Regions from separate parts of the Sedimenticola thiotaurini genome, predicted to be linked through region 2. Evidence: predicted binding sites of a transcription regulator. Region 2 holds the regulator's gene; each other region holds the start of a gene.

What was found. Region 2 encodes FliA, which starts transcription of late flagellar genes. Its sites were predicted from a motif close to GCTAAAGTTNNNNNNNNNNCNGCCGATA; they were not measured.
Region 1: AAY24_RS04700 (methyl-accepting chemotaxis protein) is a predicted target of FliA. The motif match lies at 4,803-4,830, and genes of this name have one in related genera.
Region 3: AAY24_RS10555 (methyl-accepting chemotaxis protein) is a predicted target of FliA. The motif match lies at 3,073-3,100, and genes of this name have one in related genera.

The regions. Positions count from the first base shown of each region.
Region 1 is NZ_CP011412.1:1,061,063-1,071,778, reverse strand. Features, by position in the region: gene AAY24_RS04715 (class I fructose-bisphosphate aldolase) at 1-625, opposite strand, end outside; gene AAY24_RS04710 (Lrp/AsnC family transcriptional regulator) at 703-1,161, opposite strand; gene AAY24_RS04705 (aminotransferase class V-fold PLP-dependent enzyme) at 1,299-3,026, shown strand; gene AAY24_RS04700 (methyl-accepting chemotaxis protein) at 3,105-4,733, opposite strand; gene hrpA (ATP-dependent RNA helicase HrpA) at 4,965-8,873, shown strand; gene AAY24_RS04690 (diguanylate cyclase domain-containing protein) at 8,889-10,295, opposite strand; gene AAY24_RS04685 (YchJ family protein) at 10,497-10,716, shown strand, end outside.
Region 2 is NZ_CP011412.1:1,599,438-1,610,153, forward strand. Features, by position in the region: gene AAY24_RS07250 (flagellar motor protein) at 1-624, opposite strand, end outside; gene AAY24_RS07255 (protein-glutamate methylesterase/protein-glutamine glutaminase) at 626-1,684, opposite strand; gene AAY24_RS07260 (chemotaxis protein CheA) at 1,743-3,977, opposite strand; gene AAY24_RS07265 (protein phosphatase CheZ) at 3,990-4,703, opposite strand; gene cheY (chemotaxis response regulator CheY) at 4,738-5,112, opposite strand; gene AAY24_RS07275 (RNA polymerase sigma factor FliA) at 5,169-5,909, opposite strand; gene AAY24_RS07280 (MinD/ParA family protein) at 5,906-6,745, opposite strand; gene flhF (flagellar biosynthesis protein FlhF) at 6,780-8,027, opposite strand; gene flhA (flagellar biosynthesis protein FlhA) at 8,116-10,221, opposite strand; gene flhB (flagellar biosynthesis protein FlhB) at 10,238-10,716, opposite strand, start outside.
Region 3 is NZ_CP011412.1:2,300,270-2,310,985, forward strand. Features, by position in the region: gene AAY24_RS10535 (2-dehydropantoate 2-reductase) at 1-131, opposite strand, end outside; gene AAY24_RS10540 (alpha/beta fold hydrolase) at 286-1,128, opposite strand; gene AAY24_RS10545 (cyclic nucleotide-binding domain-containing protein) at 1,316-2,032, opposite strand; gene AAY24_RS10550 (HD-GYP domain-containing protein) at 2,207-2,809, opposite strand; gene AAY24_RS10555 (methyl-accepting chemotaxis protein) at 3,265-5,037, shown strand; gene ylqF (ribosome biogenesis GTPase YlqF) at 5,159-6,082, shown strand; gene nhaA (Na+/H+ antiporter NhaA) at 6,349-7,476, shown strand; gene AAY24_RS10570 (serine/threonine protein kinase) at 7,497-8,876, opposite strand; gene AAY24_RS10575 (c-type heme family protein) at 8,887-9,762, opposite strand; gene AAY24_RS10580 (hypothetical protein) at 9,793-10,236, shown strand; gene AAY24_RS10585 (hypothetical protein) at 10,424-10,681, shown strand.

The DNA of each region.
Region 1 (10,716 bases), 540 kb from region 2:
GGTGCAGGGCGTGAAACAGGGCGTGCAGCACCACCTCACTCACCTCCGCGCAGCGCTGTATATCATGCTCCCCATCCATCAGGACCTCCGGCTCCACAATGGGTACGATGCCCTGGGACTGACAGATGGCGGCATAGCGGGCCAATACCTCTGCATTGGCTTCGACGGCCAGGGGGCTCGGGGTATGGGAGGAGATGTGATAAACGTTACGCCACTTGGCGAAGCGTGCTCCCTGTGCCTTGTAGCCGGCCAGTCGCTGCTCCAGACCATCCAGTCCCTGGGTGATCTCATCACCGGGGGCATTGGCCAACGGCCCCTTGCCCTTGTCCACCTTGATACCGGCAACCACGCCTTGCAGGCTGGCCAGTTCCGGCAGCAGTGTACCCTCATCGGTACGCTGCTCCAGTGTCTCCTCAAACAGAATGATGCCGCTGATATAGTCCCCCAGCCCGGGCGTCTCCAGAATCAGGCTGCGGTAACGGCGGCGTTGTTCTTCGGTGGATTCCACACCGATGGCGTCGAATCGTTTGGCAATAGTCGGGTTACTCTCGTCAGCCGCAAGTATCCCTTTACCCTTCTGTACCAGCTGTTCAATGGTTTCCTGCAACTCATCCTGTATAGCCATTGCTCTGCACTCCCATGCATGCGTCCAATCTGCCGCTCTGATACCAGTATAGTCAGTGAACCACTCACCCGGGTCACTCAGGCATAGTCCACCGGCAGGGCGGTGGTGTATTTGATCTGCTCCATGGCGAAGCTGGAGCTGACGTCCTGGATATCCACCTTTTCGATCAACCGTTTGTAGAACTTGTCATAGGCGGTGATGTCCGGCACCACGACCCGCATCAGGTAGTCGATCTCACCGCTCATGCGATAGAACTCCACCACTTCGGGGAAGGCCGATACCGTGCGGGCGAATTCATCCAGCCAGGCGGCATTGTGGTGGCGGGTCTTGATGGAGACAAACACGTCCACACCCAGGTTGATGCGACTCCGCTCCAACAGGGCGACCCGCTTGCGGATCACACCGCTCTTTTCCAGGTTCTGTATGCGTCGCCAGCAGGGCGTGGTGCTGAGTCCGACCTGGTCGGCAATCTCCGCCGTAGTCAGATTGCTGTCCTGTTGCAGAAGGTTCAGTATTCTCTTGTCTGTCTTATCCATGAAAAAATATACTGTAATTATTCAATTAAGTAGAAAAATAACATAAATAATCCCCCTTTATACAGATAATGGAGAAACAACTGCCTGCCGTCACGGTGTAGGATAGGGTGGAATGCATGCACAGGGGTAGGCGAGTAATGAAACAGCTCAAACCGGACTATTTGCGCAGCCAGATCATCGGTATCGATACGGTATTACAGACTCCGTTTGGAGAGCGTTGCATGGTTTACGCAGACTACACCGCGTCGGGTCGGGGAGTGCAGTTTGTGGAGGAGTACCTGCAGCGCATCCTGCAACTCTACGCCAACAGCCATACCGAGGATGACACCAGCGGCCGTACCACCACCCAACTACTGCATCAGGCCGAGCAGGTGATCAAACAGGCGGTGAATGCCGGCCCGGACGGTTGTATCATCGCCTGTGGCAGTGGCGCTACCGGCGCCATCGATCGTATGCAACAGATAGTGGGGGTGAAACTGCCGGCGGCCAGCCGTCAGTTGCTGGACTTCCTGTGGCGGGGATTTACCGGAGAGGAGCAGGCGGAGGCCTTTGCCGACTACTGCCGAAGCCATCAGCCGGTGGTGTTTGTGGGACCCTATGAACACCACTCCAACGAGGTCTCCTGGCGCGAAAGTCTGGCCACCGTGGTGGAGGTTCGCCTGGATCAGGATGGCGGTATCGACCTGGCGCATCTGGAACGGCTGTTACAGCGGCCGGAGTACCAGGGGCGTTTACGTATCGGTTCTTTCTCCGCCGCCTCCAATGTGACCGGGATGAAGTCCCCGGTACATGAGATTGCCGTACTGTTGCATCGTTATGATGCACTGGCATTTTTTGACTACGCTGCCAGTGCGCCCTACGTGGAGATCGATATGAACCCGCCGCCGCAGCCGGACGGTGGCGATGCCTCACTGGATGCCGTGTTCATTTCGCCCCACAAGTTTGTCGGCGGACCGGGTGCCAGTGGCGTCCTGGTGTTTGACAGGCGTTGTTACCATGCCGAACTGCCCCCCAGTGTGGCGGGTGGTGGGACGGTTGATTATGTCGGGCCCGACAGCCACGACTTCATCCGGGATATCGAGACCCGGGAGAATGCCGGCACACCGGGCATTCTGCAGACCCTCAGGGCTGCCCTGGTTTTTCAGATCAAACAGGCGGTAGGGCAGGATGTGATCGATCAGCGGGAGCATGCCTATCTGCGGCAGGCGTTGACGCGTTGGGGCCGGCATCCCCATATCGAGATTCTGGGCAACCCGGACCCGGAACGGCGCATCGGTATTGTATCATTCAACCTGAAGGGCCCGGGGGGACGCTATTACCACCCCCGTTTCATTACCACCCTGCTGGATGATCTGTTCGGCATCCAGAGTCGGGCGGGCTGCTCCTGTGCCGGCCCCTATGGCCACAAACTGCTGGGCATTGACGATGCCATGGCCGAAGAGTTCCGGGCGGTTATCGCGGATGGTCACTGTGGGATCAAGCCGGGTTGGTGCCGGATCGGTTTTCACTATCTTTTTGACCAGGCAGAAGTGGACTATCTGTTGGATGCGGTGGAGTTTGCAGCCGAGTACGGTTATCGGTTTCTGCCGCTGTACCGGTTTGATTCGGCCACCGGTCTCTGGCACCACGCCGGGCAGGTCCGCTCCACAGTCCGCCTTTCCCTGGACGAGGCGCTGGCGAACTCCTCTCCATCAGGGGAACAGCTCTCCCCCCGACAACGGCAGCAGCACTACAGCGCTAATCTGGCGGCGGCCCATCGATATGCCGCGGGACTGGAAGATGTTGGTGGTGACGAGATAACTCTGAAAGGGGACCAGGGAGCGCTGCAGTTTTTTCTAGTTACCCGGGAGAGCCTTGAGGACTGACAGACTCCGTCTGGACTCACAACAGATCCGCATCGCGGTGGCTAAAAGTGGCCGCGATGCGGAATCTGTAGCGGTCGCTTAGACCTTGAACTGTGCCATCTCTTCGCGCAATTCAGAAGCCAGTCCGGCCAGCTGTTTGCTGGTCTGGGCGATCTGCTCCGAGTGATCAGCGGTCTGCCCGGTGACGTCACTGATCGCGGTGATGTTGCGACTGATCTCGCCGGCCACCATGCTCTGCTGCTGGGCGGCAGTAGCGATATGCTCATTCATCTGGCTGATGGTGTTGATGGAGTGGGTGATCTTATTCAGGGATTCACCCACATGGCCCGCCTCGGCGACAGTGGCTTCCACCCGCTGCTGACTCTGGGACATCATGTTGGCGGCGTTCTGGGACTGCTGCTGCAGTCCTTCGATCATTCCCTGGATCTCCTGGGTGGCCTGGTGGGTGCGGGTTGCCAGGGTACGCACCTCGTCCGCCACCACGGCAAATCCACGCCCCTGTTCGCCGGCCCGGGCCGCCTCAATAGCCGCATTCAGGGCCAGCAGGTTGGTCTGTTCGGCAATATTGGTGATCACTTCCACCACCTTGCCGATACCGTCACTGTCCGCTTCCAGTTGTCGGATTACGTCGAACGCCTGGTTTACCTCACTGGCCAGCGCGTTGATGCTGGCGATGGCGCTGCTGACCACCTTGCCGCCCTCGGCCGCCTCTGTATCGGCATGGTTGGCGGCATCCGAGGCGTTAGCGGCGCTGCTGGCCACTTCGTTGGAGTTCGCCTCCATCTCGGTCATGGCGGTGGCCACCTGTTGACTCTCCATCTGCTGGCGCCGCACACCCTCGATACTCTGGGTAGTGATGTCGGTCAGGTGGGTGGACTCCTCAGCCAGCTGCTGAGTCGAGTTATTGACATGGTTGATGATGGAGCTGAACTTCTCCATCATCAGGTTGATGGCCTGTGCCAGCCGCCCCAGTTCGTCACTGGAGTGGTCACTCGCCCGTAGACCGAGGTCCGATTCCCGCTCAATCGTGCGAACCAATTCGGTGACCCGACGCAGCCGTGCAACGACCAGCTTTTTCAGGATGAAGCTGATGATGATGAGCCCGCCGATCAACAGGGCAGAGTTGAGGCCGATATTGGTCCACAGCTCCTTGAGCACTTTATCGTCGAGTATCTTCAGGGAGTAATCGACCCGCACCGCGCCGAGCACCTCATTTTCCGGAACCGGGTGGCAGAGCAGGCAGTTGGTGCCGCGGTAATCTTTCTTGGCAAACATGGGCAGGATCACGGTCAGCACACGCCCGTTCTCATCTCTGTAAAGCTCGTCGATCTTTTCACCGGCCAGGGCGCGTTTGTCCAGATCATCCCGGATCTCGTTCTGTTCAGTGCCAGCGCCGTAAGTGTCGATTATCGCCTTGCCGCGAATAATGCGGGCGTCCAGTACGTCTTCCCGGGCGATGACCTTTTTGCGCGGGATCTCCTTGTTGGCCATGCCGCCGGTCAACATCAGGGTGTTGACGTTGTCGAAATAGGAGTCTGCCAGGGTCTCTGTCTGATCCATGACCATATGCTCGACCAGATCCCGCTGGCTGTTGAACTGATAGAGCGCGGAGACGATCAGGATAATCAAAAACAGCACGACTAATGCAAGGTCGATTTTGGTGCTGATGGAGAGACCGCTGGCGCGATTATTACTGGCTTTTTTCATCTAGGAATCCCGCAAGTATCAGTTTCAAAAAGGTAAGGACTAAAAAAACCGGTTGCTTTCCAGTTTTTATTTCGACTTGTTGGGCAGTTTCTTTAGGTGTTGAATTTCTAATTGCACCATAAATGACCTGTATCAATATCCATGCCATTCCCGTGCTGGGGGTGAGGAATCTGTGTGCAAGCAACGCAAATCTGTAAAATAGCCGCTCTTTTATGAAATGGGCCCCCTGTTGTGAAGGTAGAGTCGACAATTCCTGCGCTGGAGATACTGGATGGTTGCCTGATTCAGGATCGCCACCGATTGCGGCGGCAGATCAGAAACCTGCGCAGAAAACAGCGCGACGGTCAGGTCCCGGAGGCCGAGCTGACACGCCTTCAGGAGCGGATTGAGCGATCCCGCAAGGCGGTGGAGCTGCGCCGGCAACGGCTCCCCGCAGCCCATTTTCCGGATGAGTTGCCGATTAATGAACGACGTTCGGAAATCGCTGAACTGATTGCCGGGCATCAGGTGGTCATTCTGTGCGGTGAGACCGGTTCGGGCAAATCGACCCAGTTACCGAAAATCTGTCTGGAACTGGGGCGGGGTATATTTGGCCGCATCGGTCACACCCAGCCGCGCCGTATTGCGGCCCGCGCCCTGGCCAGCCGTATCTCCGAAGAGCTGGGCCGGGAACTGGGGGATTCGGTAGGTTACAAGGTGCGTTTTCATGACCGGGTCGGGCCCAACAGCCACATCAAGCTGCTGACAGACGGTATGCTGCTGGCGGAGATCCAGCAGGATCGCTACCTGAACGAATACGATACCCTGATTATTGATGAGGCCCACGAACGTAGTCTGAATATCGATTTTCTGCTGGGTTACCTGAAGGAGTTGCTGCCGAAACGTCCCGATCTGAAGCTGATCATCACCTCGGCGACCATCGATCCGGAGCGATTCGCCAGGCACTTCTGGGATGCACCCATTATTAACGTCAGCGGGCGAACCTATCCGGTGGAAGTGCGTTACCGGCCGCCCCAGGATGAGGGGGGTGGGGAGCGGGATGATGCGCTTCAACAAGCCATCCTGGAGGCGGTGGATGAGCTGTCCCGCATCGACCGGGGCGATATCCTGGTGTTTCTCAGTGGTGAGCGGGAGATCCGTGAAACCGCCGAAAATCTGCGCAAGCATAAACTGCCATTGACCGAAGTGCTGCCGCTATACGCGCGACTGGGTCCCGCCGAGCAGGCGCGGGTGTTCCGCAGCGGCGGCAGCCGGCGCATTATTCTGGCTACCAATGTGGCGGAGACCTCGCTCACGGTACCCGGTATCCGCTATGTCATCGATGTTGGCTATGCCCGGATCAGCCGTTACAGCCATCGCAGCAAAGTTCAGCGCCTGCCGGTGGAGCGGATCTCCCGGGCCAGTGCGGATCAGCGCAAGGGGCGCTGTGGTCGGGTGGCGGCAGGTGTCTGCATCCGGCTCTACAGCGAGGAGGATTTTAGCGCCCGGGCCGAATTTACCGAACCGGAGATCCAGCGTACCAACCTGGCTTCGGTCATTCTGCAGATGCAGTTGCTGGGTTTCGGGGATATTGAACAGTTCCCTTTTGTTGATAAGCCGGACAGCCGCCTGATTAAAGATGGCTACCGGGTGCTGGAAGAGGTCGGCGCGATGACCGGTGATCGCCAGGTGACAGCCATCGGTAAGGCGCTCTCCCGCCTGCCGGTGGATCCCCGGGTGGGACGGATGCTGCTGGCAGCGACGGAAAACCGGTGTCTCAATGAACTGCTGGTGATCGCCGCGGCCCTGAGTGTGCAGGATCCGCGGGAGCGTCCCATGGAGAAACAGCAGGCAGCGGACGAGGCGCACCGTGAATTCCGCCACGAAGAGTCCGATTTTCTCACTATTCTCAACCTTTGGCGGCACCTGGAAGAGGTGCAGCGACACCTTTCGCGGCGTAAATTCCAGGCCCACTGCCGGAGCCGCTTTCTCTCCTGGACCCGGGTGCAGGAGTGGCGCGATATTCACCACCAGCTGCGTGGCCAGTTGCACGAAATGGGTTATCGGGAGAACGAGGAACCGGCCGACTATGAGGCGATTCACCGTTCGCTGCTGAGTGGCTTGTTGAGCTATATCGGTATGCAGCAGGGCGGCAAGAATCGCCAGTACCTGGGTACCAGAAACAGTCACTTTTCCATATTTCCCGGATCGGGCCTGTTTAAAAAGCAACCGAAATGGGTGGTGTCGGCGGAGCTGGTCGAGACCAGCAAACTCTACGCGCGCACCGTTGCCCGAATCCAGCCGGAATGGGTCGAGACGATCGCCGGGCACCTGATCAAACAGAGCTATTCCGAACCCCATTGGGAGAAGAAACGGGGCCAGGTGGCGGCCTATACCCGGATCACCCTGTTTGGTCTGCCGATAATTCCCCGGCGCAAGGTCAATTACGGGCCGATCAACCCGGTGGAGGCGCGGGAGATATTTATCCGTTCCGCCCTGGTGGATCAGGATTTCCAGACCCGGGCACCATTCTGGCGACACAACCGACAGGTGATCGACTCGATTCATCTGCTGGAGGAGAAGACCCGCAGGCGCGATCTGCTGGTGGATGAACAGACACTGTACGACTACTACGACAAGCGGATTCCGGCCCGTATCTACAGCGCCGCCCAGTTTGAAAAGTGGCTGCGGGAAGCGAGCAGAGAACAGCCTAAACTGCTCCATATGCGCATGGAGGATCTGATGGTCAACAGCGCCGACGATACGGCTGACCTCTATCCCGACACCTTTGCCATGAACGGGCTGCGTCTGCCACTGGCGTACCGGTTTGATCCCGCTGACCCGGCAGATGGGGTCAGTCTCAGGATTCCCCAGGCGGTACTCAACCAGGTATCGGAGGCCCATACCGACTGGCTGGTGCCCGGGTTGTTGCGGGAGCGGATTATCGCCCTGTTGAAGTCCCTGCCGAAATCCCTGCGTAAATCGTTCGTGCCGGTGCCTGATTATGCCGACGCCTGTCTCAAGGTGATGACTCCATCGGATAAGCCACTTACCCGGCAGTTGTCGGAGCATCTGCACCAGATGACCGGTGTCTACATCCCGGAAGATGCCTGGCAGGAGAGTGATCTGGAGAAGCATCTGCGGATGAATTTTCAGGTGCTGGATGAGCAGGGGCGTGCACTGGGAGAGGGGCGAGAATTACAGCAGTTGAAAAAACAGTACGCCAGCCAGGGGAGTACAGGTTTCCACCCAACCAGCGAAACCGGGTTGGAGCGGGAAGGGGTGACGGACTGGGACTTTGGTCCACTGCCCCGGTCGGTCACGCTGGAGCGGGCCGGCATCAAACTGCCAGGATTTCCCGCCCTGGTGGAGAACGGGCAGGGGGTGGATGTGCGTGTGGTGGATTCTGAACAGAACGCCAGAATCGCGCATCGCATCGGTGTTGGACGTCTGGTGATGCTCAGACTGGCCAAGGATATCCGCTATATCAGGCGGAATATTCCCCAACTGCAGAAAATGCGTCTTCAGTATGCCAAGGCGCCAAAGCCCGCCGGGGGGGATCGTTCCAGCCAGGTTGATCTGGAGCAGGAACTGGTTGCTCTCATTGTCGACCTCACCTTTATTGCCGATCAACCGGAGATCCGGGATGCCCAGGTATTCAATCAGCGCATCGAGCAGTGCAAACCACAGTTGGTGCCCACCGCCAACCGGGTAACCCGGCTGGCAGCGGAGATCCTGGAAAAGTATCAGCAATTTTCGAAAAAGCTCGCCGCCAGTAACAAGATCAACTGGATCTCTTCGTTGACGGATATGCGTCAGCAGCTGGATCGACTGGTATTCAAGGGCTTTTTCAAACAGACGCCACCGGAACAGTTGCGCCAGATGCCACGCTATCTGGATGCCTTGCAACGGCGCTTGGAGAAGCTTAACCATGCAGCGGCCCGGGATCAGCAACTGATGGGAGAGATGCATACGCTTTATCAGAAATGGCTGGAACGGGATCGCCGACTACAGGATGATGGCAAGTCGGATCAGCGGTTGCAGGAGATCCGCTGGCAGTTGGAGGAGTTGCGCGTCTCTATGTTTGCCCAGGAACTGAAAACCGCTTACCCGGTCTCAGTCAAACGGATTGAGAAGCGCTGGAAGGAGTTGGGTCTGTAGACTCACGGCCCCGGTCTATGGGGTTTGGGGCGCATCGGATGCCTGGTTTTCCATCGGTTGCCCGGCCAGCAGCCAGCTGGTATCCGGGGCGTGTTTGGCTTGATACATGGCGATATCTGCATGGTGGAACAGTTCCGTAAGGTCATCTCCGTGGGTGGGGTAGAGCGCTATGCCAATACTGACTCCGACACTCAGTTTTTGTCCCTTCCATATAAAAGGTTCATGCAGTCGATCCGCCAGTTTTGTGGCGATGATGTTGATATCCTGAAGTGAATTGATCCCCACCAGCAGTATGGTGAACTCATCACCACCGGTCCTCGCCACAATATCCTCCTGGCGCAGGGTCGTGCGGATACGGCTTGCCACCTGTTGCAACACATAGTCTCCGGCCAGGTGCCCGTATGTGTCGTTCACCGGTTTGAATTTATTCAGGTCCAGCACCGCAATCGCCACCTGCTCCTGATGGCGTTTGGCATGGGCCAGCGCCTGGGAAACCCGTTCATCGAACAGCAACCGGTTGGGGAGTCTGGTCAGCTGGTCGTGCATGGCAATATGCTTGATACGGAGACTGTTGCGATAGATGATAACCGTCAGCACGGCCACCAGGAGTGAGGTCAGGACGCCGAAAATCATGATCCACAGAAGATTCTCTGTCAGCGGGCTATGGTCGCTGGTCTGAACAGCGGCGAGTTGCCAGGAGCCGTTGGGGTAGGTGACATCCATCAACTGCGCATCCTGTTCAAACAGGGCTGGATCCCCATAAAAAACCTCACCATCCACACCCAGGCCATCCTTGCCCCGGATTGCAATCCGGTATCTGGCACCTGGCTCCGGTAAGTCAGCAAATTTGAAGATGGCATCCATGTCGATCACCATGCTGGCGATACCCCAGAAATCGCCGGAGTCGGCTTTTCCGGAAAAGGATGATTTGAAAATTGGCGTACGGTTGATAAAGGCCCGGCCGCCCTGGACCAGCTCCAATGGGCCAGCCACCACGGTTTTGCGGGTATCGATAGCGCGTTTTACCGCATCGTACTGGGAAGGTATCTGGGTGTAGTCCAGTCCCAGAATGGCCTTATTGGTTGCCAGTGGATAAACCAGTTTGATCACATAACCCTCGGCCACAGCCACGTTATGGACATAGGGGTTGTCGTCCATTAGCTCACGGGCGATGCGATGAAACTTTTCCTGGCTGATGCCGTTTTCTGCGGTAATGATTATGGAAAGGGCTCGGTTCAGGTAAATGGTGGAATTAAAAGCGCTTTCCAGGCGGGCATGTACGGAACTGAGGTAGGTGAGGGTCTGGTTGCTACTCACCTGCTCATGTTTTCTGGTCTGGTCGTAAGCGATTAAAAAAGTAACACCCAGGGAGATAATCAGCGCGATGGCGCCAAGAACAAAGGGTGAATAGGTTTGTCTCATTTATGCTTGTCCACCACAATCTCTGTTTTGGGAGATGCCCATGCCTTGTCACATTGTGGTGCGGCATTTGGATAGTATCAATATACCGGATAAGCAGCAGGATGGGAAAATGGCCAATCTGCTATCCAGATCTGGTATCGGCAGTCGGTTGACTGCATACTTTACAGGTTTGGTTACTAACTTATCCAGGAGATTGATTAGATGTCGCTTTGTCCATGTGGTTCCAGCAAACAGGCTGCGGATTGTTGTGATCCGGTGATTAACGGCGAGCAGAATGCCGCGACGGCGGAAAGCCTGATGCGGGCACGCTATTGTGCTTTTGCCTCCGGACAAGTCGAGTTTCTCAACAGCAGTCTCCATCCGGAGCACCGGGATGACCATGATGTGCATGCTACGCGACGCTGGGCAGAAAATTCACAAT
Region 2 (10,716 bases):
CTTCAGCTTACTGCCGAACGGGATCAGAAACAGGTTGGCCAATCCGACACCATAGATCGTTGCCACGAACGCTGCGGCAATCCCGCTGCCGAGTTTGCTGGGGTCTGCCAGGTTCTGCATCACATGAATCAGACCCAGTACTGCGCCGATTATACCGATGGTGGGTGAGAACCCTCCCATACTTTCAAATACCCGTGCAGCCTGGAGATCATGGTGCTCACGGGTCTCGATCTCCACCTCCAGGATGTTCCGGATCACTTCCGGTTCACTGCCGTCTACCAGTAACTGCATACCCTTGCGAATGAACAGGTCGGGCTCCTTCTCGGCAATATCCTCCAGCCCGAGCAAACCCTCTTTCCGGGCCACATTGCTCCAGTCGACCAGCTTCTTGATGGTTTTATCCAGGCGTTGTTTCGGGGGTATAAAGACCGCTCCGGCGGAGCGCAGCGCATGCAGGAAAATCGGCATCGGTGTCTGCAGCATAATGGCGCCGATTGTGCCGCCAAATACGATAACCAGTGCCGGCCCATTGGCCAGCGCACTCGCCTCGCCCCCCTCCAGGGCATTTCCCCCGAGGATGGCGCCAAATGCGACGATAATGCCTATTATACTGAGATAATCCACACTACACCGCCTTGATCAGGCTGGGCCCGATATCCGCCAGATCGAGCACCCGATCAGACAGCCCCGCCTTCTCCACCGATTGGGGCATGCCATATACAACACAACTCTCTTCGCTCTGCGACCAGACTGTCGAGCCACCCTCCTTGAGGGCCCGCGCCGCCTGTTTCCCATCAGCCCCCATGCCGGTCAGGATGATGGCCAACACATCACTCGGCATCAGCCGCGCCGCAGAGCCGAAGCTCACATCGACACAGGGACGATAAGTCTGATCCGCACTGCTCTCCTTGATTCGGATCACGCTATCCTCACCGCGTCGCTCCAGAATCATCTGTTTTCCGCCCGGAGCCAGATAGGCGTGGCCGGGACGCAACCGATCCCCGTCCGCCGCCTCCTTGACAGCCACCGCACTCTGGGTGTTGAGCCGTTCAGCATAAGCCGGCGTAAAGCTGGCCGGCATATGCACCACTATCAGGATCGGCAACGGAAAATTGGCCGGCAGCGCGGACAGCAGGGTCTGTACCGCCACCGGGCCACCGGTGGAAGCACCGATCGCCACCAGTTTGTAACCACCCCGGTGGACCGGGGCTGCGACAGCGGGGCGGACTGGCGGCTTAGTGGCCGGCTGAGGCCGCAGTAGCGTCCCCAGGCGCCGGTTCACCCCACGGGAGCCGATCGCGAGCACACGCCGGGCCAGCAACTTCGATGCCTCCTGGCCATTACTCCGGTCAAACTGCTTGGGCAGAAAGTCCACCGCCCCCGCGTCCAGTGCGTCGAGTGTCGCCTTGGCACCTTCATGGGTCAGCGACGAGAACATCAGGATCGGTATCGGGTTCTCCGCCACAATACGCCGCACCGCACTGATGCCGTCCAGTACCGGCATCTCCACATCCATGGTGATCACATCGGGCTTGAGCCGTCGGGCCTCGATAATGGCGCTCTGGCCGTCACCGGCAAACCCCACCACCTCGATCATCGGCACATCGCCCAGCATCGAGGCAATTCTTCTGCGAAAGAAGGCGGAGTCGTCCACCACCAGCACACGAACCCTGGAGGCAACCATTTAACCGTTATCCTCCATGTTGTGAGCGGCAAACTGCCCCGGGTTACGATAGTTGTGTTCAGCGACGAGCATATTTCCTCAGTAATCCTGGAATATCGAGAATGAGAGCGATATTGCCATCCCCGGTGATGGTAGCACCGGCCATGCCGTCCAATCCCTGCAGCAGCGCACCCAACGGCTTAATGACTACCTCCTCCTGTCCAATCAGGTGATCCACCACCAGACCGACCTGGGTATTCCCTACCGTGACCACCACCACATGACCGGTTGATTCCCGGTTATCCCGGTTGCTGTTGGGAACCAGCCACTGGTGCAGATAGAACAGCGGCAACGCCCGCTCCCGCACCATAATAGTCAATTGACCATCCACCACATTGGTCCGTTCCAGGTCGAGATTGAATATTTCCACCACGTTGGCCAGCGGCAGGGCAAACGGCTGGGTACCCAGCACCACCATCAGGGTCGGCAGGATTGCCAGTGTCAGCGGAAGTTTAATCGTAATCAGACTGCCCTTTCCGTACTCTGAATCGATCTCCACCTGGCCATTCATCTGGGCGATACGGGTCTTCACCACATCCATGCCCACGCCACGCCCGGAAACATCGGATATTTCGGTCTTGGTTGAAAATCCGGCCGCAAAGATCAGGTTATAACACTCTTTCTCATCCAGCCGTGCCGCCGCCTCTTCATCCATCATGCCTTTCTCGACAGCCTTGCGCCGCAGCACATCGGGATCCATACCCTTACCGTCATCAGCAATGGTCAGCAGAATATGATCACCAGCCTGCGCGGCGGAGAGCACCACTTTACCCACCCGTGGTTTACCGGCGGCTTCGCGCTCTTCCGGACTTTCGATACCGTGATCCACCGCGTTGCGCACCAGGTGAACCATGGGATCCGACAACGCCTCCACCAGATTTTTATCCAGATCGGTCTCTTCACCGTGCAGTTCAAGGTCGATCTCTTTCTTGAGACTGCGAGCCAGATCCCTGACCACCCGGGGAAAGCGGCCGAAGACCTTCTTCACCGGCTGCATCCGGGTCTTCATCACGGAGTTTTGCAGGTCAGAGGTCACCACATCCAGGTTGGCCACCGCCGTGGCCACCTCTTCATCCCCCAGCTTGGCCTTCAGGGTCTCCAACCGGTTGCGCACCAACACCAGCTCACCCACCATGTTCATGATGTCATCAAGCCGGGCAGTGTCTACCCGAATAGTGGTCTCTGCCGGCGGCTGTTTGCGGGCGTGTGCTTGCGGGTCATCCGTTCGTTTAGGTGATTTTGACGCTTTGGCCGGCGCTGGCTGTTTGATTGCAGGCGCCGGTTTTGCGGCGCCTGACCCAGTCGCTTGTGCCGGCGCAGCTGCCGGTTTAGCCGAGGCCGGGGCCGACTCGCTGGCCGGAGTTGCCGCCGCTCCATTGATTGCGCCAAACTTGCCCTTGCCATGCAGCTCATCGAGCAGCGCCTCAAACTCATCTTCGGTGATTTCATCCGAACTGGCAGAGGCCGCAGCGGGGGTCTTTGGTGTGGCCTCGCCAGCGGCCTGTTGCTCGGCAGCGGGCACACCATTGAATTTCCCCTTGCCGTGTAACTGATCCAGCAGGGCCTCAAACTCTTCTTCCGTAATATCGTCACCGTCAGCCGCCTGTGGCGTTGCTGCCGATGTGGCCTCTTCCGATACCGGCACACCGCCATGTTTGCCGGTGCCGTGCAGCTGATCGAGCAGCTTTTCGAACTCCTCTTCAGTGATCTCATCACCACCGAGAGCAGGATCTGACTGGGGGGCATCCGCCCCCTCGGCCACCATCTCCTCGACGGTGACCGCCTGTTCCGGTTCCGGTTCCGCTTGCGGCGCCGGTGCCACGGCAGCCTGATCGACCTGTTGCGACGCCTCGACAGACTCGCCGGCCGGCACCGCCAGTTGATGCAGTGTCTCTATCAGCTGGGCATCCGCCTCGTCCGGCTCTTCACCGGACTGGACCAGGGCAAACATTTCGTTCACCACATCCAGCACCTGTAACACGGCGTCCATCAGTACCGGATCAACCTGCCGTTGTCCCTGACGCAATACGTTGAAGACATCTTCCGCCCGGTGACACACCGTCACCAGGGGATCAATACCGAGGAATCCGGCACCACCCTTGATGGTATGAAAGCCGCGAAAGACTGCATTGAGCAGGTCATAATCATCGGGACGATGTTCCAGATCCACCAACTGTTCATTCAGTTGCTCAAGTATCTCCCCGGCTTCAATCAGGAAGTCCTGAAGGATCTCGTCATCCATATCAATGGCCATACTTCCACACCTCTAAAAGCCCAAACTGGATAGCAGATCGTCCACGTCATCCTGCCCGTTGACCAGATCACCCTGATCAATTCCGGGAACGCTCGGCCCTTCCAGTTTATCTGCGTCTTTTTGTTTTTCTGGCAATTTGGAACCCGATATCCGGACCAGCTGCACCAGCTTGTCCTCCACATCGTGCACCAGGGTAATCACCTGCCGGATAATCTGGCCGGTCAGATCCTGAAAATCCTGTGCCATCAGCACATCGGTCATGTGGGCATGCAGCTGTTTCGATCGTTCACTGGTCAGATTCAGGAACTCGGCCAGTTCACGGCTCAACTCTCTGAAATCGTCCACCGAGAGTTCACGCTTGCGGAACCGCTCCCACTGTTCCGATATTTCACTTGCCCTGCTGCCCAGTTCAGCAGCCAGGGGCAGGCTGGCTTCCACCGCACCCAGCGTGGTGTTGGCAGATTTCTCCGTCATGCTGATCACATAGGTGAGTCGCTCACTGGCATCCGGAATATCCACCTGGGCCATCTCGTTGATGCGTGGGTCCAGCAAAAATTCATTGATCGCTTCATGCAGTTCGCGGGTCAGACGACCCACTTCCAGAAACAGTTTGCTCTCAATGCCTTCGGTGAGCTGAGAGCTAACATGGATCGCCTCCGCTTCGTTCCCTGCTTCCAGGTGAGCCACCAGTTGCTTGGCCAGCATCAGACGTTCGTCAATGTCCATGTATTTCTCCAGACGGATTCGTCATGATTGCCGCTCAGCTATCTACACGTTCAAAAATCTTGTTGATCTTCTCTTCCAGGGTCACCGCAGTAAACGGCTTGACGACATAACCATTGACTCCGGCCTTGGCCGCCTCGATGATCTGCTCACGCTTCGATTCGGCGGTTACCATCAGCACCGGAAGCTTGACCAGGTTCGGATCGGCACGCACTGCCTTGAGCAGATCAATACCGGTCATGCCGGGCATATTCCAATCGGTTACCAGGAAATCAAAGTTACCTGACTGCAACATGGGTAACGCGGTATTACCATCATCTGCCTCCTGGGTATTGGTGAACCCCAGGTCCCGCAGCAGATTCTTAATAATCCGTCGCATTGTGGAGAAGTCGTCCACAATGAGAATCTTCATGTTTTTATTCAAGGCAACCTCCAAACTCGATGCCATTATTTGTTTTTACCGACCGATCAGAGTTTGTCTGCATCGGACAACCAATCTGCTAGACGGGCACGTAACCGCAGTGTTGCCTGGCTGTGAATCTGGCACACTCTCGATTCACTGACCCCCAGAACCTGTCCAATCTCCCGCAGGTTCATCTCTTCATCGTAATAGAGTGCAATCACCAATCTCTCTCGTTCCGGCAGACCGGCAATCGCCTCTGCCAGGGCCTGTTTGAATGCATCCCGCTGCATCCCCTCGAACAGACCGGCCGACTCAGTGTTGTCGCCATCAAACGGAAGCTCGCCAACTGCCTGCAACTCTTCAATACTGAAGATTCTGCAACCGGCGGCATCCTGCAGGATCCGATGGTACTGGACCAGATCCATATCCAGCACTTCAGCTACCTCCACATCCCGTGCGTCGCGGCCCTGTTCATTTTCGATGGCCCGCATGGCGTCTGCCACCATACGCGCCTTTCGGTGCACGGAACGGGGAGTCCAGTCGCTACGCCGGATCTCGTCCAGCATGGAGCCCCGGATTCGGATCCCGGCATAGGTTTCGAAACTCGCTCCCTGGCTGGGATCATAATTCCTGCTCGCTTCAAGCAGGCCGATCATTCCCGCCTGAATCAGATCATCCGCCTGCACATTGGGCGGCAATCGGTTCATCAGGTGGTAGGCAATCCGTTTGACCAGCGGCGCATGTCGATCCACCAGCGTATCCGCATCCATCTCCTGGATGGCCGTATAGCTAGCAAGCCCGCTCACCGGCTCATCTCCTGATTCTGGCTGCTGTACTGGATCAGCCGCTCCACGAAGAACTGCAGATGACCACCAGCGCCATCCGGTACAGGCCAGTTATCGGCCTTCTGCGCCAGATTCTTGAATATTTTTGCTATATGGCTACGCGGATTGGCCTGAACCACCGGTTTTTGTGATTTCACGGCCTTTCTGAGATTTTCGTCATACGGAATACTGCCCATGTAGGTGAGCATAACATCCAGGTACTGGTCCGTAACCCGGCACATCTTGTTATACAGGTTGCGCCCCTCTTCAGCACTGCGGGTCATGTTGGCCAGGATTCGGAAACGGTCCAGACCATACTCCCGATTCAACAGCTTGATCATGGCGTAGGCATCGGTAATCGACGCCGGTTCGTCACACACCACAACGATAACCTCCTGTGCCGCCCGGCTGAAGCTCACCACCGTATCCGAGATACCGGCTGCGGTGTCGATAATCAGTACATCCAGATCATTGCCGACATCACTGAAGGCCCTGATCAATCCGGCGTGTTCCGCCGCGCTCAGCTCAGCCATCTGCTGAACACCCGAGGCACCCGGCACAACCCGAATACCCGCAGGCCCCTGCAGAACCACCTCTTCCAGGGTGCGCTCACCGCTCAATACGTGGGACAGGTCATACTGGGGATGTAAGCCGAGCACCACGTCGATGTTGGCCAAACCGAGGTCGGCATCCAGCAGCATCACGCGACGCCCCATTTCAGCCATTGAAACGGCCAGATTGACCGATATGTTGGTCTTTCCAACGCCGCCCTTACCTCCGGTAACGGCGATCACTCGTACAGGTCTGGGTTGTACCATGCGTCTTAATCCTGCTGCTTGATCTGTAATTGCGTCAGCCATGAGCATTTGCTCTCGCACCTCCGAGGGCCAGTGCCAGGTATTCATCGGAATACCCACCTTCTCCGGTACTACAGGCGACCGCCTTGCTGACCAGTGTGTGTGAACGGGCCAGGTGCAGATCTTCCGGCACCTTCTGGCCATCGGCGACAAATGCCAGCGGTAACGCCTTATGGATCAACGCGGACAGCGCCCCGCCCAGTGAGCCGGTCTCATCCACCTTAGTGAGAATACAGGCCTCCGGCCTGGCAGTGCCAAAGGCGCCGATCGTCTGGATCAGAGATGAGTAGTCGGTGGCCGCAGAGAGGGTGAGAAAACTGCGCACACCCTGTCCGGCCACATCCAGCATGGAGAGCTGTTCACTGAGCCTGACATCCCGCTGACTCATTCCGGCGGTATCGATCAGGACCAGTCGCTTGCCGGTCAGGCCGTTCAATGCAACAGCCAGTTCCTCCCGGGTACTCGCCGTGCGCACCGGCACGTCCAGTATTCTGGCGTAGGTGTTCAACTGCTCCTGGGCACCGATACGGTAGTTATCGGTCGAGATCAGTGCGATCTGATGGGTGCCGTGGCGCAGGGCGAAACGGGCCGCCAGCTTTGCCACCGTGGTGGTCTTGCCTACCCCGGTGGGTCCGATCAGGGCGAATACGCCACCCTGCTCCAGCAGATCATCGCCCACTGTCTCCATTTTTGCCGCCAGATGGTAAAGCGCCTTTCGCCACGCCTGGTCCGCATTGGTGGCATCGCTAACAAGCTCCACCAGTTCACAGCAGATATCCGGCGTGATGGACAATTCCATCAACTTCCTGAACAGGTCCCGGTTCTCCGGCTTGTGATCCGCCATCTCCCGCCAGCTCAGCCCGGACAGTTCGTTTTCCATCATGCGACGCAGCGCCTTCATCTCCTGACGCATCTCCACCAGCACCGGATCCTGGCTCCACTCCACTTTGGGAACCACCTGCTCTTTCAGTTCGGTCACAGAGGCTACTTTAGAATCTCGCTCCCGGGTCGGGGCGACAGGTCTCTCCTCCTGGTGCAGGGGCCGAACCTTGTGGGATACGGATTGGGCAGGGGGCGGCGGCTCGTCTGCAAAAGCGGCGGCATCATAATCAATGGCCGCCATCAACTCGACGCCGCCATCAACTTTCTTGTTCGACAGAATCACGGCGTCGGAGCCCAGTGTCTCACGAACCTGTCGTAGAGCCTGCCTGATATCCGGCGCGAAAATGCGTTTAATCTTCATACCTGACTTTCCCCGCAGCCAGCTATCCGATCAAACGGCCTGTTTAAGTCACCATGCCGAGGTGTCCGATCGTGTAGCGGTGGCTGCCTTATGTTTCTGCACTTGGCCTGCCCACCGTGGCAACCACCTTGATTTTGCGGTTGTCCGGTATCTCGTTGTAGGAGAGCACACTCATTCCCGGTACGCTGTGTTTAACAAATCGCGCCATCCACATGCGAATCGGCGCTGCGACCAAAAGAATACTCTCCTGTCCTGCTGTCTCTTGCTGCTGAGCGGTTTCAACCAACGCTTTCTGCAGCTGTTCCGCCAGGCCGGGTTCAAACCCGACACCCCCATCCTGGGCAGGCTGAATAGTTTGCTGCAATATCTGTTCCAATCCAGGATCGAGCACCACAACAGGGATTTCTTCAACAGGACCAACAAGTTGCTGAACAATCGAACGGGAAAGCGCAACCCGGGCCCGGGCCGTCAAAGCGCCGAGGTCTTGACTCTGGGGAGCATACTCCGCCAATGTTTCGGCAATCGTGCGGATATCCCGAATGGGCACACCCTCCGAAAGCAGGTTCTGCAGAATCTTTAATATCTGCCCCAGGCTTAAGACGGTGGGCACCAGATCCTCCACCAGTTTGGGGGCGCTTTTGGCGAGCACTTCCATCAACTGCTGCACCTCCTCATGGCCAATCAGCTCATGGGCATGGGATTGCAGTATCTCGCTCAGGTGGGTGGCCACCACGGTACTGGCATCCACCACCGTATAGCCCAGCGTCTGCGCCTGGTCCCGCTGTCCGGCATCGATCCAGACCGCCTCCAGACCAAACGCCGGATCAGTCGTAGCCACGCCCTGCAAGGTACCAAACACCCGGCCAGGATTGATGGCCAGCTCCCGATCCGGGTAGATCTCCGCCTCACCGATCACCACGCCATTGAGGGAGATCCGATAGCCGCCAGGGCTGAGATCCAGATTGTCCCGTATATGTACCGGCTGCACCAGGAAGCCCAACTCCTGGGAGAGCTTCTTACGCACCCCCTTGATCCGGTTCATCAACTGACCACCCTGGTTCTTGTCCACCAGGGGGATCAGACGATACCCCACCTCCAGGCCGATAATATCCACCGGTTGTACATCATCCCAGGTCAGCTCCTTCTGTTCCGGTGCCTGTGCAGGCTCTGGCATGGGCTCCACATCCGGCACCACCTGGGCACGCTGCTGTTTTTGCATGATCCACCAGGCACCGCCACCGGCCAGGGCCGCTAGGGTAAGGAAGGCAAAATTGGGCATGCCGGGGATAATGCCCATCATGCCCAGTACTACGGCGGTGATTATCAGTGCCTTCGGATTGGTGAACAGCTGGGTGACAATCTGCCCTCCCATATCCTGCTTGGAGGAGGCCACCCGGGTGACAATAATGGCTGCGGAGGTGGAGAGCAGCAGGGAGGGAATCTGCGCCACCAGACCATCGCCAATGGTCAGCAGGGCATAAAACCGCAGCGCAGTTGAGAGATCCAGGTCATGCTGCAGCATACCGATTGCAAGACCACCGATAATGTTGATGAACAGGATCAGAATACCCGCTACCGCGTCACCCCGGACAAACTTGCTGGCACCATCCATCGCGCCGTAAAAATCGGCCTCCTGGGCCACCTCATCGCGCCGCACTCTGGCCTCATCCTGATCGATGAGTCCTGCATTGAGATCGGCATCGATCGCCATCTGCTTACCCGGCATGGCGTCCAGGGTGAACCGGGCGCTCACCTCGGATACCCGTCCCGCACCCTTGGTCACCACCACAAAATTGATAATCACCAGAATGGCAAACACCACCAGGCCGACCGCATAGTTGCCACCGATAACAAAGGCGCCAAACGCCTCGATCACCTTGCCGGCCGCATCACCACCCTGATGCCCTTCCAGTAACACCACCCGGGTGGAGGCCACATTCAGGGAGAGGCGCAGCAGCGTGGCCACCAGCAGCAGACTGGGGAACACACTGAACTCTAGTGGCCGCATGGTGTAGACCACCACCATCACCACAATCAGCGACAGGGCGATATTGAAGGTAAAAAAGATATCCAGGGCCAGTGGTGGCAGGGGAATCACCACCATCACCAACAGCATCACCAGCACCATGGGTGCGCCAAGACCACGCAGACCAGACGCTTTTACATTATTCAGGATTGCTGTTGCATCCATCATCCCAACTCCAGGTAAATCACTCAGGCACCTTCAGTTCATCCGGAATCTGCAGCTCATCGGGCATCACCGGTTTGCGACCCTGCCCAGGTGTATAGGCCCTGAGCTGAAACACGTAGGCCAGCAGCTTGGCCACCGCCAGATAGAGACCCGCCGGTATCGGTTCCCCCAGTTCGGTATGGAAGTAGATGGCACGGGCCAACGAAGGTGATTCGATAACCGGCACCTCGTTTTCGGCGCCCACCCGGCGAATATTGGCAGCCACCAGTTCGGTCCCCTTGGCCACCACCACCGGTGCGTTCATACGCGCCTGGTTATAGCGCAGGGCCACCGCATAGTGGGTGGGGTTGGTGACAATCACATCGGCTTTCGGCACCTCCTCCATCATGCGCCGGGTCGCCATCTCACGTTGCAGCTGCCGGATACGCCCCCGAACCTCGGGCCGACCCTCGGTCTCCTTCATCTCTTCCCGAACTTCCTGGCGGGTCATTTTCATCT
Region 3 (10,716 bases), 700 kb from region 2:
ACCAGCCCCTGTTGCTGCATCGCCTGCAGATGGGCGCCCCGGGCAATGAACCCCACCTGATGTCCACTATTGGCCAGGCGGCCGCCGAAGTAACCACCCACACCACCACTGCCATACACGGCTATTCTCATTCGAATACTCCTGGTTTTTCACTACCGCCCATTTCCGTTCTGACTGGAAATCCGGATCAGTCCCACCACTTCCCTATCATAGCGGCCCGCCGACATTTTTATCGGCACCGCCTGTGCCCATGCAATAAACCGCCGCCCAGGAGTGTCTTACCGATCAACTGGTCACAAAGCGGATAATCTCCTCAGCAATACGATCCGCCCCGGCGCCATACAGCATGGTCATGTGGTTACCCGGCACCGCGCAGTAGCGCCCCCGGGGCAGGGCCGCCACGGTTGCTTGCGCTTGTTCAGGCGGCAGCAGTGGCGGCGCACCGGGCAGACCGTAACTGCCGGTGGCATTCAACAGCAAGGTGGGTTGACCGATCAGGGGCAGTTTCTCCAGCCACGGCTCAGCCAGTACATGCTCCACCGCTTCGGTTATGGCTGCCGGTGATGAGCGGGACACCACACGACCATCCGGCAGCGTCTCCACATCGGCACGAAAATAACTCTCAATGGCCGGGTCCCACCAGTGATAAAAGAACGGCATCACTTTCACTGCAGCCAGGTAGGTCTCCCAGGATGGCACCGGTTTACCCAGTCGATCAATGGCCGGTTGTATCAGCTGCCGGGTATCCGGATGCATCTCTGCGGCGGCATCTATCACCACCAGTCTTTCCACCCGCTCCGGGTAGTGCGCCGCCAGGTAGAGGCCCAGCAGTCCCCCATAGGAGTGGCCACCCAGGATCACCCGGTCCAGCGCCAGCTGATCCAGCAGACCGATAACGTCCGCCGCATGATCGGCCAGGCTGTATCCCGTCTCCGGTTTGTCGCTCAACCCGCGGCCACGCAGATCCAGGGCCAGCAATCTCACCGCCGGCACCAGTCCGGCAGCCACCAGGCCATCGAAAGCGTGCGCATTGGCGGTCAGGCCGGGCATAAGCAGTAAGGTCACCCCGTCCGATTGATAATCCAGATAGTGCAACCTGATGCCATTTGCCTGTCGATATTGATCCACATGTCCCCCGGTATTAATCAACCATTCAAGCAGCCTGCAGGTATCGTCCCACGGCCCGCCTTTTAAGGGATAGCACGTTTTGTGGAATCAGCCTACCGCCGCCCGAGCGGTGAGGCTCCATCGCCATTGGAACAAGTGGGATAGTCGGTACCCTTTGGCTTGGATTTCCCCGGGCCGGGGCTTTCGATCAGGTGTTAGGGCCAGTGGTTCGATCCGATGCATCCAACACCGCGCTGAAACCACAGAAACGCCGCAATTTAGAAACGGAGGCGATCTGAACCTGTTTGTTATCGATCTCCACACCCTGCTCCCGCAGCGCGCTGAATGTGCGGGAGAGCCCCTCCTGCGACATACCCAGAAGAGCGGCCAGCATCTTTTTACTGTGCGGAAGGGTAATCTGGTTTTCGCCCCGCTCCTGGTCATGGGCCAGGTCCAATAGGAAAGCCGCCACCCGTTGGGCAGTGGTACGCAGGCGCTGGTTCTTCACCTGCCGCACCATGCTGCGGTACTGGGTGGAGAGGGTCGCCATCATCCTGAGACCGAGGTCTCCTCCGTGGCGGATCAGTTCAATCAGCTGGTCACCGGGTATCTTGAGTACGTGCGCCCGCTTGACAACCTCCGCCGACATCAGAAACCGCTTGCCGGTGATAACCGCGGCAAGGATAAAGGAGTCACCCGGATAGAGTATCTCTATCACCGTCTGCTGTCCGCCGGGTCCCTTGGCAGTCATCTGTACCAGGCCGGAGATCAGGATATAAAGGTAGTCCGCCCTGTCTCCTTCACGGAACAGATAATTTCCTTTTTCACAAACTGATTCCTGGGTGTGCAGCGCCACCAGTTCAAGGTCGGCACGGCTCATATCAGAGAAAAGCGGAATCTGCTCCAGTACGTTGGCTGTTATCATATTGCGTGAGTTTTTATTCTGGTGATCCGCATCCCGGCTCCGATCTGCTCCCTGCTGAAACAGTAGAGACTAACACATTATGCAGTAAAGGCACCGGAACCAGCCTCCTGAAAACGGGCACACCATCCGGGTGGCGTGGTTGGTCGCTTGCAGCGGCATAGGGGCTTAAAATGTTCACCCAATGGTCCTGTCGCTCCCTTTCTGAACCAGCAACTCCAGCTTGTTCACCAGATAGGGGTCAAGTTTGCTTCCGGCCTCGCTCGACATAATATCCAGCACCGCGCTAACAGAACGGGCTTTATGATAGGGGCGGTAATTGGTCATGGCGTCAAAGCTGTCCGCCACGGAGATAATGCGGGAAGTTATCGGTATCTCCTCTCCCTGCAAGCCGTCCGGATAACCCTCACCATTGAAAAACTCATGGTGATGCCTCACCGCCTTGGCCACCCGCTCCCCCGCCTGGAGGTTCAGCTCTCTGACGATGCCCTCCCCCTTTACGGAGTGGCTTTTCATCACCTCCATCTCCGCCTCCGTGAAATGTTCCGGCTTTAACAGGATATGGTCGGGGATGCCGATTTTACCGATGTCATGAAAAAAAGCGCCCAGTTCCAGTACGGCCAGTTCGGCCTTCTCAAGAGAACAGGCGAGACCGATCAGCCGGGAGAACCCGACTACGCGCCGGGAGTGAGCCTGGGTATGCTGGTCCCGTTCATTCAGTGCCACTCCCAATGCCCGTGAGCCGGGATCAAGGTCGAGGTGGTATTGAAACTCGATCATATCTTGCATTCTCTCCTGGCGTGACCAACATTTCCGGGACACCTGCGCCGCCTGATACGCCGTTCACCCTCCTCTGGCCCCCCCGGAACTCACAGCATCCAATGTGCCGGTATCTTACCAACTATGGTGTATCAGTGATATATCAGATCCGGCCAGTACCTGACACACCGGCAGCACCATAAATTCCCGCAATGGTTTAGGCTGACGGACACCTATCGGGGCGGTTCCAAATAGGGCGAGCGCTCCTTCACCCACTGGAGAGGATTAAAGAATTTCGATCTACGACCGAAAACCTGATAGGCCCGCATACAGGAGGACCGCCCACTGCGGATCGACTAAGGGAAGACCAACAGAGCTCATCGCCTAGACGGTCACTGACACGGGAACTGTCACAGGAGGAGGAATCGGGAGTGACAACTTCCAACGCAATAATTATTAAGATCAGAGATCGCACCATGAGCCTATACACTCAAATCGAGAAGCTTTTTTTCCACACACTCACCCGTAAAATCGTCGGCAATGTGGTTTTCCTGCTGCTGTTTCAGCTCCTGACGTTCTGGCTGGTCTACGAAAACATCAACGATATGCGCGCCCTGTTGGTCGACAACCCAGCCGGCATCGCCCTGCTGGATCGCCACCTGACAATCATGCTCGGTGCCACCCTGCTCGCGGTTCTGGTCGCCGTCGGCATCATACTCTACATGCGCCACCTGTTTCTGCGTCCGATCCAAGGGATCACCCGGATACTGGACGGGATCACTGAAAATGATGGCGACATCTCAGCCACACTGCCGATCACGACTCAGGATGAGATTGCTGATATGGCCAACGCCTACAACCATTTCGCCGAGAGTCTGCGTAACATTATCGACAACACCCGCCGCCGCACAGTCAGCGTGGCGGTGGGGGCGACCCGATTGGACAAGATGCTCCATTCCGCCCACCTGCGGGCCGATCGCCAGGAGATGAACGCGACCCAGGTATTCCAATCCAGCGGAGAAGCGACCCGAGCCATTGATGAAATTGCCCGCCACACCAACGCCATATCGGAACAGAACAGCGCCAACCTGAAAGAGGCCAACCACTCGTCAGAGCGGCTCACCACCGTGACTGAACAGGTGGCCGCGGTCAGTAAACTGTTGGAGGGCTTTAACGAAACCGTCAACCTCCTGAGCAAAAACTCGGAAAACATCCGCACCATACTCTCCATGGTCCAGGAGTTTTCCGATCAGACCAACCTGCTGGCACTGAATGCCGCCATCGAGGCGGCCCGGGCCGGTGAACACGGCCGGGGGTTCGCGGTGGTCGCAGATGAGGTACGCAACCTGTCCCACAAGGTCAACAGTGCCACGGGGGAAATCAGCAAGAATATCAATGAGATGTCCCATCTGGTGGAGAACACCAAGACCGGCACCCAGGAGATCAAAAGCTATACGGAGAACACCCAGGCGGTGGTCGCTGAAACCGCAACCCAGTTCCACCGGATGATGCACGATTTTGAGGCGGTCAACAGCCAGCTGATCGAGATCAGTGCCGCTATCGAGGAGCTCTCCATCACCAATCAGGAGTCCCATCGCAACGTCAGCGAGATTGCCGAACTGAGCAAAAGCATTAAGACCGACATGGATGAGTCAGAGAAGCACTCGGACGAGCTGGAAGTGGCTACCGAACAGACCCAGGAACTGCTCTCCCGGTTCATCATCGGCCACGGCGGTTTTGAAAATATCATCCAGACCGCCCGCGGGTGGGCCGCTGAAGTGCAGGAGGCGCTCAATGGGCTGGCCACGCGCGGCACCAATCTGTTTGACACCAACTACCAGCCGGTGCCCAACACCAATCCGCAGAAATACAACCTGCCTTACGTGCACGCTTTCGAGAGTGTCATTCAGCCGATGATCGACGCTTTCATCAAAGAGCGTCCGGAATTCATCTATGTGGTACCAGTGGATAAGAATGGCTTTCTGCCGGCCCACCACAAACACCTGTCGAAACCCATGACCGGAGATTTCGAAACCGACAACCTCAACAGCCGGCACCTGAAGATATATAACAACAGCCGGGCGGAGAAGCGTCGCGCCGCTAACACCGAACCGTTTCTGCTGCAGACCTACACCCGGGATACCGGGGAGGTACTCAACGATCTCTCCCTGCCCCTGTATATCGAAGGCAAACACTGGGGAGCGCTGATTCTTGGCTTTACCCCGGAGCGATTGCTGGAGGACGGCTGAGCCGGGAGACCCAACCGGGCGCATAACCGGCCAAACCACCCACACCGGTCGTCGAACTTCGGTATACTGGCCCGCCAGACAGCGTCAGGCGGGCTGACAACAGCGGCGACAGGTAAGACCCATGCAGATTCAGTGGTATCCGGGCCACATGCACAAGGCCAGCAAGCAGATCAGGGAGACTCTGCCCAATGTCGATGTCATTATCGAGGTATTGGACGCACGCATCCCTTTCAGCAGCACCAATCCGATGCTGTCGACTCTGCGAGGCGACAAGCCCTGCATCAAGGTTTTGAACAAGAGTGACCTGGCCGATCCGGAGATCACCCAACTATGGCAACACTACCTGGAGCAGGAACAGGGAGTAAAAAGCCTGGCCATCAGCTGCCAGCAACCAGCCACGCTGAAACAGTTGCCGCAACTCTGCCGCCAGCTGTTCCCGGCCAAAGCCGGGAGCGTCAAGGGTGTTCACGCCATGATCGTGGGTATCCCCAACGTGGGCAAATCGACCCTGATCAATATGCTGGCCAACCGGACCATCGCCAAGACTGGTAATGAACCCGCCATTACCAAGGCCCAACAACGGATCAATCTGGGCGATGGACTGATTCTCTGGGATACCCCCGGCGTACTCTGGCCCAATATCGAAAACCGCAACAGTGGCTACCGCCTGGCCGCCACCGGCGCCATCAAGGAGACGGCCATGCAGAATGACGACGTGGCCCATTTCGCCGCCGAATACCTGTTGGCCACCTATGCAGCCAATCTCCGGGAGCGTTACCGGCTGGACCAGCTTCCCGATGCAGAATATGAGTTGCTGGAGCAGATCGGCCGCAAGCGTGGCTGCCTGCGCGGCGGGGGCCGGGTCGACATGGAGAAGGCCGGCAAACTGCTGCTGACCGAACTGCGCGCCGGGAACCTGGGCCGGATCACCCTGGAGACACCACAAATGATGGCACGGGAGCAGGAAGAGACCCGTCGCCTCCAGGCGGAGAAAGCGGCCCGGCGGGCGGCCCGGAAGGCGCGTCGTTCATCAAAAGGAAAATAGACCCACCAGGTCCTCAATCGCTGATCAGCGGATATTTCGTCGGCACTGTGCAGTTTACGGGGTTGAGCTGAATCCAAAGAATCGGCAAAATTTAGCGTTTTAGATCATGCGCCGTGGCCCTCACAGCACATGGTCAGGCTGCTTAGCCAATAATCAGGGGCTATACTTTCCCCTCCAACCAGACACCTAATTCATCCATGGTCATCCTAAAAGAAACATTTATTACTGGCTTTTTCCGGCTCGAATCGGCGGGCGGCATTATCCTGATGATTGCGGCAGCATTCGCCATGGTTTGTGCCAACACGCCACTGCAACCCTACTACTCCCTGATCCTGGACACCCAGGTGGCAGTCAGTGTTGGCACCTTTGAAATTGCCAAACCTTTGCTGTTGTGGATAAACGATGGCCTGATGGCGGTATTTTTCTTTCTGGTCGGGCTGGAGCTGAAGCGGGAACTGATGGAGGGGGAGCTGGTCGACCCACGCAACATAGTCCTGCCGGGCATCGGCGCCATCGGCGGTATGGCGATACCGGCAGCTATCTACATCTTTTTCAACCTGGATGACAGCTCCGCCATGTCCGGTTGGGCCATACCGGCGGCAACTGATATCGCCTTCGCCCTGGGCGTGCTGGCACTTCTGGGATCCCGCGTCCCTACCGCCATCAAAATTTTTCTCACCTCGCTGGCAATCTTCGATGATATCGGCGCCATCATCATCATCGCGGTCTTCTACACCGCCAAGATATCCCTGACCTCGCTACTGATCGTGGCCTGCTGCATTCCCCTGCTACTGCTGTTCAACCGGCGCCAGGTGGAATCAAAAAGTCTCTATATGCTAGTGGGACTGATCATGTGGGTGGCGATGCTGAAATCGGGGGTACACGCCACCCTCGCCGGCGTCATCCTGGCGATGTTTATCCCGATGAAATCAAAAAGCGACCCGGAACGGTCGCCGCTCCGGGAGATGGAGCGGGACCTGCACACCGTGGTGGCCTTCTGGATACTACCCATATTCGCCTTTGCCAATGCCGGCATCACCCTGACCGGAGTCGGCGCAGAGCAACTGCTGCATAACGTGCCGGTCGGCATCGCCCTGGGCCTGTTCATCGGCAAACAACTGGGGGTATTCGGCTTCTGCTGGCTGGCGATCAAACTGAGCCTGACGCGCCTGCCCCGGGGAGTCTCCTGGAGCTCGCTCTATGGTACGGCTGCCCTGTGCGGTATCGGCTTCACCATGAGCCTGTTTATCGGTTCCCTGGCGTTTGAAGAGACCGATATCAACCGGGTGTTTGACGACCGACTTGGCATTATCATCGGCTCCCTGGCTTCCGGCCTGTTCGGGTACCTGATTCTCAACAAGAGTTTGCCAAGGCGGGCCGCGGACAGGGATTAGACTCCGCCCACATCCAGGGATCAGGTCTTGCTCAGAAATTCGACCCGCTCCGCTTCGGTGGGGATGTTGCTGGCGAGACGCTGACAGAGGTCTTCGTAAGAGTGACTTTTGGCCAGACACCTCTTCAGCAGGTGCTGTGCCAACGGCCCCACGTAGAAGGCCAGCAGTCTGGCCAGCCTCTCGGTGGCGGCCTGATCCAGGGTGGATGAAAAGTCCGTTGCCGTGGTTCGATTCAGCTCAGACGTCTCTAACGGCCTGGCGGCCGACCTGTTCAATACCGTGGAATCCTGACTGAGTACCGTCCGTGCCCTGACCAGAAACGCCTCCCGTTCCCCTACATCACTGATATGGGTTGCCAGCGACTGCACCAGTTCGTCGGGCGATGAAACCCCACTGAAAGACTTTTGCACCAGAATTCCGGCAATGGGTCCGACGTAGCTGGTCAGACTATGCTCCAGCTCATGCAGGGTATCCATGGAGACCAACTGCCCTGTGGCCGGCGAAACTGACTCCCGGAGTGGTTTCTGATTGACCACGGTCTGGGCTATGCGCGCGCTGGTATCGGGCGCTGCACCGTTATCACCGGCCAGGGCCTGTAAACTGTCCAGAAACACCTGGGCGGAGGAGAACCGCTCGGCTATCGACTCGCTCAGGGCCTGGCGAATTATCGACTGCAAGCGGTCACCCACCAACTGCCCCCGCTCGGTCTCAAACACCTTGTCAATGAACTGGTGAATCGGTACCGAGTAGAGCTCCTTAGGGGTAATACGGGCCCCGGTAAGCATCTCCAGCAGGACCATTCCGGTGCTGTAGATATCGGCCCGCTGATCCACCACCTCGCCCCGCAATCCCTCCGGGCACATGTAGTTAGGGGTACCCACCATGTTGCCGGCCAGAGTGAGATCGGATTGATCCAGCCGCGCCACGCCGAAATCGGTCACCTTGACCCCGCCACTGTCCAGCAAAATGATATTTGCCGGTTTGATATCCCGGTGTACCACACCTTGAGCATGGGCAACCACCAGCGCCTTCAGCACCTCCATGGTGATAAACAGCGCCTCATCCTGGGAGAAGCGGTGTCCGCTGGCGAGGAAATATTTCAGTTCCTCGCCCTGGACATACTCCATGACGATATAATCCTGCTCCCGGTAACGCCCCAGCTCGAATATCGCCACAATGTTGGGGTGAATACAACGGGCCGCCGCCTGTGCCTCCCGTCGGAACCGTTCACCCAGGTCCCTGCCATGCTCACCGGTACAGTGATGGGCATGCAGGACTTTTATCGCCACATTACGCTCAATATCCGGGTCAAAGGCCTGGTAGACCACCCCCATGGCACCCTGACCGATAACACTCTTAATCTGATATTTGCCCAGTTTTTCCGGCATGTCAGACATCATCAAACCCCATCTACTCCAGCGTGTCGTTCAGCATGTTCACGGCGCTGCCGAGACTGCGTTGCATCCGGTTGAAAGACCGTCCCAGTGAAGCAATCTCATCCTTCCCGTGAACCGTCAATTCCGGCAGATCCAGGGTACCTGTACTCACCTTGTCGGCGTGCTCCGCCATCTTGATTACCGGTGCGATAACAAAACGGTGCAGCAGCAGATTAAGGGCAAATCCCACCACCAGAAACACCCCCAGCAGGGCCCCCATAAACAGGTAGAACTCATGGTGGGCCCGCTGCAGTGCCACCGATTGAGGAACCGTGACAATCTGGGCACCGATCACCTCGTTCAGCTGCCAGCCAAATCCGTTCGAGTTACCATACCGATCCAGTAGTCCGGCCGGCGCAGCAGCCGGCGTGGAGTGACACACCAGACAGCTGGGATTGGTAATCCGGATGGGCCGGCTCAGATAGAGGGTTTTGCCGATCGGTGTTTCCCGTTCACCCACCATTTCCGGAATATCGTGGGTGCGGAAGTGATCGATAATATCCACTTCCCAATCGGTCGCCCTGTTCAGCGGATTGGTCGGATTCAGGGCCGCCTCCTTGTAAGAGTAGTTCGGTCGCTTCTGTTGCAGATTATGCACATACTTGGATGCCGCGTAGGCCGGCACCGTCTGCACCACAAAGTCGCCCGAACCAGCCGAGATCAGTGGTCGAACCTCGTCCACGGTGTAATCCCGTACCGCCAGCGTACTCTCCATGAGAATCGCCGCCGTCTCCAGAACCTCTTCCCGTGCATGTTTTATCTGCAGATCATAGGCAATGAGACCGGCCACCAGCAGGCCGAAAATACCCATTACAACCAGTATTAGATTAAACTTCAGTCTCAAACTCATAATTGCGTCTTCTCCGGGTCACAGACACAGATGCTGGATAAACTCCCCTTCATCCGAATTCTATCGGCAGCAATTCTCGGATCTTTCATCCTGGGCGGTATATTTGTCGCTCTGCTGTACTATCGCATAGGCCAGCTGAGTAACGCGAACTACACGCCCTGCCAGAACCTGCCGGAGGCGGAACTCCCCGATTGCTATGCGCAAATCACCTACGATTTCATCACCAACGGTCAGTGGACCAGCCTGATTGCGGTCGCCCTGATCCTCGTTGCCACCCTGATCGGATTTATCACCGGCAGAAATTCCCGGGCATTGGTAGTCTCTCCACTAACCGGATTGATCTGCGGCGTGGTGCTGCTGAATATTGTCGAACCAGGGGGGCGGCTGGTCGCCCTGGTCACCTTTCTGGGCTTCTCTCTCGGTGGGTTGATTGCCCATCGCCAGGCACGGCTTCAAAACGACACTCAACCTTAACCAGCCTCCATACGGCAACCGTGTCACCCCGGGACCCGGCCAGTGGGCCGATCACAAGGCCGCATTTCTGTGCCGCTTTCCTGAATACTATTTTTAGTTATAATGAAAACTCCATCATGGCGGTCTGTCGCCTGTTATGGTGAGTAATCCATCCAGCATCATGATCAACGTAACGGGAGAGCAAACAGTGAAGCGCTACATGAAACAGATGGGGCAAGGCATGACCGAGTACATCATTATCGTTGCCTTGATCGCGATCGCAGCAATTGCTGTGTACGGCTTCTTTGGTGATACCATCCGCGGCCAGATGGGCGCCATGACCCAGGAGCTGTCGGGACAGGATGGCAGCACCACCCTGCAGAAGGCATCAGATGCCGGAACCAAGGCCGCCGGTACAGCCAGCAGTTCGAAAAAACTTAGCGACTACACCGGCCAGTCCAACTAGACCCGGATGCCGTACAGACCGTACGGCATCCTTCT